2 regions of the Acidovorax sp. LjRoot74 genome follow, and region 2 is predicted to be linked to the other one. Evidence: riboswitches for the same ligand, from Rfam matches in the RefSeq annotation. Region 2 holds a riboswitch; the other holds the start of a gene.
What was found. A riboswitch is a leader RNA that binds a small molecule or an ion and turns the genes downstream of it on or off. The one in region 2 is predicted to bind glycine.

Region 1 (3,400 bases), 2.0 Mb from region 2:
GGCACGGCCTTGCCGCGCACGATGGCGTTCACGCGCGTGCCGATGGCGGCAAAGGCGGGCGCCACATAGCCCATGGCCACGGGTTCGTTCACCGTGGGGCCCAGCAGGCCACTGGTCACTTCGCCAATCTTCTGGCCATCGGTGTTTTGCAGCTCGGTGTGCTCGCGCACAGGCACACGCTCCAGCGCGACCAGACCTACGCGCTTGCGGGGCAGGGTGGCGGGGTTGTCGATCTGGGCCAGCACCTTGTCTGCGCCAGGGAAACCACCTGCGCGGGCGCCACCGGTGCGGCGCACCTTCTGGATGGCCCAGTTCAGCGCGGCTTCGGGGGGCGTGGTGGTGGTGTCGATGTCGTTGCCATACAGGCACAGGCCGGCTTCCAGGCGCAGCGAGTTGCGGGCGCCCAGGCCGATGGGCTTGACCTCGGGCTGGGCCAGCAGGGCGCGGGCGAGCGTCTCGGCCTGCGCGGCGGGCACGGAGATTTCGAAGCCGTCTTCGCCGGTGTAGCCGCTGCGGGTCACAAAGCAGTCGCAGCCCGCGATGCTGAACGCGCCACCGGTCATGAACACCAGCTTTTCCACGCCGGGCGCAAGGCGGGCGAGGGCGGTGACGGCCTGTGGGCCCTGCAGGGCAAGCAGGGCGTGGTCGGGCATGGGCGCCACGGTGCAGCGCTGGCCGATGCGGGCCTCTATATGGGCAATGTCGCCCACCTTGCAGGCGCCGTTCACGATGACGAACAGCGTGGGTTCACCATTCACCACGCCCTGGTTGAAGAACATCAAATCGTCGATGACCGTGCCTTCGTCGGTCAGCAGCAGGCCGTAGCGCTGCTTGCCCACGGGCAGGTCGATCACGTCCACGGGCATCAGGGTCTCAAACGCCGCAGCGGCATCGGCACCGATGAGCTTGAGCTGGCCCATGTGCGACACGTCAAACAGGCCCGCAGCGGTGCGGGTGTGTACATGCTCGGCCATCAGGCCTGCGGGGTACTGCACGGGCATGGAGTAGCCGGCAAAAGGCACCATTCGGGCGCCTAGCTCAATGTGCAGGGCGTTCAGGGGCGTGGTGAGCAGGGGGGCGGTGGCGGACATGGCGGAACTCCGGGGCAAATGGGGGCCGCAGCCACCAAGGTGACTACGGGATTTGCCCTGCTGTCCGCTTTACCTGAGAGATTCACCGCAACGCCCTGGCTGGCCGTGCGGTTTGCTCCTTCGGTGGATGGCCTGCACACAGTTTCTTTTCTGTGGGGCCACCTCTCTCCAGCAAGGGAACGCCCGCATCACTGCGGGCGGTTGCCAGTCCTTTTGCCTGAGCGTTCGGCTGCTGCCTGCGCCTTCGGCGGTGCTGCACGCCCGGTTGGGTGGGCGGAGCACTCTCTCCTGACGGGCGGGATTCTAACGCCTACTTGGCATAGACCAGGTCGCGCAAGGCCAGAGAAATCGATGGCACATAGGTGATGACCAGCAGGCACACCAGGATCACACCCACAAAAGGCAGTAAGTGTTTGATGATCCGGTCCAACGAAATCTTGGCCACCGTGCAGGCCGCAAACAGGTTCACGCCAAAGGGCGGCGTGATCATGCCCAAGGCCAGATTCACCACCATGATCAGCCCGAAGTGCACCGGGTCGATGCCGAAGTGCATGGCCACGGGCGCCAGGATGGGGGCCAGCACGATGATGGCGGCGCTGGTCTCAATGAACATGCCGATCACGAACAGCGCCGCGTTCACGCCCAGCAGGAACAGGGCGGGGGATTGCAACACCGCCTCCAGCCAGCGGCCGATGGCATCGGGCACCCCGGCGCGGGTGATGAGGAACGCAAACAGCCCCGCATTGGCGATGATGAACATGATCACCGCCGACGAGATGGCCGATTTGCGCAGGATGGCGTACAGGTCTTTGAGCTTGATCTCGCGGTAGATCACCACGCCCACGATCAGCGCATAGAACACGGCCACGGCCGATGCCTCGGTGGGGGTGAACACACCGCCATAGATGCCGCCCAGGATGATGACGGGCATCAGCAGCGCCCAGCCCGCCTGCAGCGTGGCCTTGCCAAAGGACAGGCGGCCATCGCCATCGTTCTTGCCCCAGCCCTTGTACTTGCAGTACGCCCATACGAAGAGCATCAGTGCACCGCTGATCAGCAGGCCCGGGCCAAAGCCCGCAATGAACAGCTCGCCAATCGACACCTCGGCACTCACGCCATACAGAATCATCGGGATGGAGGGCGGGATGATCACGCCCAGCTCGGCACTGGTGGCCTGCAGCGCGGCTGCGTAGCTGGTGGGGTAGCCATGCTTGATGAGCGCCGGAATCAGGATGGCGCCAATCGCAAACGTGGTGGCCACCGATGAGCCGGACACCGCCGCAAAGATCATGCAGGTCAGCACGCAGGTCATGGGCAGGCCCCCCTGCACGCCCCCCACAATGCTCTTGGCAAATTCCACCAGGCGGCGCGAGATGCCGCCGGTCTCCATCAGGTTGCCCGCGAGGATGAAGAAGGGGATGGCCGCCAGCGGAAACTTGTTGATCGAGGCGAACATCTCCTTCACCGAGATCAGCATATTGGCGTTGGACGCCTGGATGCCGAGGATGGATGCAAGACCAATCGATACAGCCACCGAGATGGTGAGCGCGAAGCACAGCACCATCGTGGAAATCATCACGGCGCTCATTGGGCGGTCTCCAGTTCCATGCGCAAGGGGTCGATCAGGTTGCCGATGATGCCCACGGCGCAAAAGACGCCGCCCACGGGCATGGCCAGGTAGGCCCAGAACATCGAGACCGACTCCAGCCCGGCCATGCTTTGCACGCCGCCGCGCTGGGCGTAGTCCCAGCCGTACCAGATGACAATCCCGATCAGCGCCAGCGCTGCCAGCGCCACCACCCAGTCCAGCACCCGCCGCATGGCAGGGCGGCTCCAGCGGTACAGCACGTCCACGCTCACCATTGCCCCCTGGCGGAAGGCTGCGGGGATGGCGAGGAACACCATCCAGATCAGGCTGAAACGGATCAGCACTTCAGTCCATTCGGCGGGCTGTTCCAGCACAAAGCGCATGAGGATCTGGAACATGCCCAGCGAGGCAGACAGGGCCAGCATGGTGCAGGCCCCTAGCATGGCGATGAAGGTGGTCCATCGCTCAAAAGTGAGAAAAGCATTTTTCATGGGGCGGCGCCGACCATGGGCAGTTGTTGAATCGACAGGTAGGACAACACGGTAGGAACGCAGGAAGGAAACACGGGGTAAGAATAAAAACGCCCGATAGCGCAATGGCTACGGGCGTTGGTTGCTACTACAAAGATAGTAGCGCGCGCATCACTTGACGTCGCGGATCTTGTCGAGCGTGGCCTTGCCGAACTGCTTTTCGAACTCGGCATTCACGGGGGCCAGGGCCG
Region 2 (3,400 bases):
AATATGCAGCCCGGCGGCTGGGACCGCGACGGTGACGGTGTTCCCAACCGCCACGACCGTGACCGCGATGGCGATGGCGTGTCCAACCGCCACGACCGCAGCCCCGACAACCCGTATCGCCGCTGACGGGCAGGCACCGGGCCGAGGGCTGTGCTGACCGGCAGGCAGGTCAGTCAAACACCAGCTCTGCCCGGCCCAGGCCCGGGAAGTCCGCCACCACCCGGGTGCCCGGCGCCACCAGCACAGTGCCGGTGCACGAGCCCGTCGTCACCCACTGGCCCGCGCGCAGCCCGCCCAGGCTGTGCGCGCCTTCGTTGGCCAGCCAGGCCAGCAGCAGCAGCGGGTCGCCCGCCGGGTTGCCCCAGCGGGTGTGCTGCACGGCCACCGACTCGTTCACCCACAGATCCACACCCTGCGCCAGCGGCTGCACCGCCGCCACATCGGCCGTGCCTGTGCCCACCACCAGGGCGCCATGGCAGGCCTGGTCGGCCAGGCGGCTCCATTCGCCCTGTCGGGCCCAGGCGGCAAAACGCGTGTCGCACACTTCGATGGCGGCCCGCACCGACACCAGGGCCGCGCGCACCTCAGCTGCGCTGTAGGGCGTTGCGCGCGGGAGCAGGTCGGTGCCCAGTTCGTAGACCAGTTCCGCCTCCACCCCCAGCACCGCAAAACCGGCGGCGGGCAGGTGGACTGCGGCCTCCCCGGCGTGCGGGGTCTGCGCCACCCACACCGAATCGCGGGTGAGCGCCGCGCGCGCGGGCAGCGCATCGGGCGATGCCGCGCCCACCTTCCAGCCCGCGACTTCGCCGCGCTCGCGCACCACTGCGTCCTGCACGGCATAAGCCTGGGCGGCGTTCTGCGGGCGCAGTGCCGTGGGCAGGTCGAACGGGCGGGGCGTGCGCCCCTGGCGGGCCATGGTGAGCACGGCGGCACTGGTCTGTGGATCAAAGGCGGTATCGGGCATGGGGCGGCTCCAGGGTCAGGGATGTTGGCAAATTATGGCTACCGGCCACCGGGCCCTAAGAACGTGTTTACGATCTTTGCAGGGCCGCGCAAGTACCTTGCCGGGATGGGATGCAAGGCGCGGTGCGCAGTGGATAGCCCGGCTATCCACCAGCGCCGCAACGCCGCAGACGGCCCGGCAAGGCACTTGCCCGAAGGGTTGGGGCGAAATCGGGCGATTGGAAGCCTCGACTGCTTGCATGGGCACGAGCCCATGCGGCGCATCCGAAGCATCCACTCATCCCGATTGCGCCCCAACGCGGCCCCGAAAAGATCGTAAACACGTTCTAAGGCGCCAGCATCAGCAACGATTGCGGTCCATTAGCGCGCAGAAGCCGTTTTCTGCGCGCCGGGCGCTCCTAGAATGGCCCCCGCAGGAGAGCACGGCGGCAACGCCCGCTGTGCACCGAAGGCGCAAACTCCCATACACGCTCAGGTCCCGTACTGCACCATTTTTCAAAGCCGTCTGGAGAGCCGCCACCACCTGTCCGCAGCGTGGTGGCGCACCGAAGGAGCAAACCGCAGCCCGGGTGGGATGGCGGTGAATCTCTCAGGTACCAAGGACAGGGGGAGCGGCAGCCTGGCGGATATGCGCCAGCTGCTTGCTATTGATTTAGTAGCTGCTACCGCACACCCATCAGGCGCAGACCCCTTAAAAGGCTTCAAAAATGCGCGTGATCGTTCTCGGCGCCGGCTTGCTCGGCGTGACTTCGGCTTATTTCCTTTCGCAACTGGGTCACGAGGTGACCGTCATCGACCGCCAGGGCACGCCCGGCGCCGAGACCAGCTTTGCCAACGGCGGCCAGATCTCGGTGAGCCACGCCGAGCCCTGGGCCAATCCCAGTGCGCCGCTCAAGGTGCTGCAGTGGCTGGGCAAAGAGGACGCGCCATTGCTGTTTCGCCTGCGCGCCGACATGCGGCAGTGGCTGTGGGGCCTGTCCTTCCTGCGCAACTGCACGCCAGCGCGCACGCGCCATAACATCGAGCAGATCGTGCGCCTGGGCACCTACAGCCGCGACACGCTGCAGCAGCTGCGCGCGGCCACCGGCCTCCAGTACGACCAGCGCACGCAGGGCATCCTGCACTTCTATACCGATCAAAAAGAATTTGACGGCGCCCTGGCCCCTGCCGAGCAGATGCGCGCGCTGGGCTGCGAGCGCCAGGTCATCAGCGCCGACGAGGCCGTGCGCATCGAGCCTGCCCTGGCCCATATCCGCCCGCAGCTGGCCGGCGCCACGTTCACGGCCGAAGATGAATCCGGCGACGCCAACCAGTTCACGCGCGAGTTGGCCAAGCTGTGCGAGGCGGCGGGCGTGCGGTTCCGCATGGGCCACCACATCACCGCCTTGCGCGAGGCAGGTGGCCGCATCGACCATGTGGAAGTGACCAACGCCGAAGGCCGCTTCGAGCGTGTGCGCGGCGATGCGTTTGTGCTGGCCATGGGCTCGTTCAGCCCGCTGCTGGCGCAGCCGCTGGGCATCCAGCTGCCCATCTACCCGGCCAAGGGCTACTCGGTGACCATGCCGGTGAAGGACGCGTCCAAGGCGCACCAGGTGAGCCTGACGGACGATGAGTTCAAGCTCGTGTTCTCTCGCTACACCAGCGAACGCGGCGGCGACCGCCTGCGCATTGCGGGCACGGCGGAGCTGAACGGCTATGACCGCCACCTGAACCAGGTGCGCTGCGAGGCCATCGTGCGGCGTGTGGAGCAGCTCTTCCCCGGCGCAGGCGACACCACCCAGGCGCAGTTCTGGAGCGGCCTGCGCCCTGCCACGCCCAGCAATGTGCCACTGATCGGCAAGACGAAGGTGGGCAACCTGTTCCTCAACACCGGCCACGGCACGCTGGGCTGGACGCACGCCTGCGGCTCGGGCAAGGCGCTGGCCGACATCGTGAGCGGCCGGGTGCCCGAGGTGGACTTTGCGTTCCAGGGCTTGCAGGGGCGCGCAGCCGGGGCGGCGCTGGTGCCGTCGCGCACGGCGGCCTGAAGCTGCATGCGGTTGCAGCGAGGCAGCGCTGCTGCAACCGCTGCGAAAGGCTGCGCCTACTTGGCCGCGCCCGTGGCATGCGCCACGAACTGAGCCACAGCCTGCATGTCCTTCTCGCTCATGCGCTCGGCATAGGACGGCATCACGCCGATGCCCGCCTTGAGCGCGCGCAGCACGCGGCCTGCGTCGGGTTTCAGCTCGTCCAGCACCGGGCCCACCTGGCCCTCGGCACCGGCGGCCTGCAGTGTGTGACACACGGCGCAGGCAGGCTGGATCTTGGTGAACAGCTCCTTGCCGCGTGCCAGTTCGGCGGGGTCGGCAGCCCCAGCCGCCGCACAGGCGCCAGCGGCCCACGCCGCCACGGCAAGGCGGCGTGCTCGGTTCAATCTACCCATGTCAGGCGACGGTCA

Region 1: it holds a riboswitch for glycine, as region 2 does, so the genes downstream of both, gcvT (glycine cleavage system aminomethyltransferase GcvT) here and ACSQ3O_RS24150 (D-amino acid dehydrogenase) in region 2, are expected to answer to the same signal.

The regions. Positions count from the first base shown of each region.
Region 1 is NZ_CAXUTI020000001.1:3,104,553-3,107,952, reverse strand. It holds gene gcvT (glycine cleavage system aminomethyltransferase GcvT) at 1-1,091, opposite strand, end outside; glycine riboswitch at 1,142-1,273, opposite strand; glycine riboswitch at 1,295-1,384, opposite strand; gene ACSQ3O_RS14545 (TRAP transporter large permease) at 1,402-2,679, opposite strand; gene ACSQ3O_RS14540 (TRAP transporter small permease) at 2,676-3,170, opposite strand; gene ACSQ3O_RS14535 (TRAP transporter substrate-binding protein) at 3,321-3,400, opposite strand, start outside.
Region 2 is NZ_CAXUTI020000001.1:5,086,279-5,089,678, forward strand. It holds gene ACSQ3O_RS24140 (YXWGXW repeat-containing protein) at 1-126, shown strand, start outside; gene ACSQ3O_RS24145 (2-keto-4-pentenoate hydratase) at 170-964, opposite strand; glycine riboswitch at 1,459-1,579, shown strand; gene ACSQ3O_RS24150 (D-amino acid dehydrogenase) at 1,671-2,990, shown strand; gene ACSQ3O_RS24155 (c-type cytochrome) at 3,047-3,385, opposite strand; gene ACSQ3O_RS24160 (sulfite oxidase) at 3,387-3,400, opposite strand, start outside.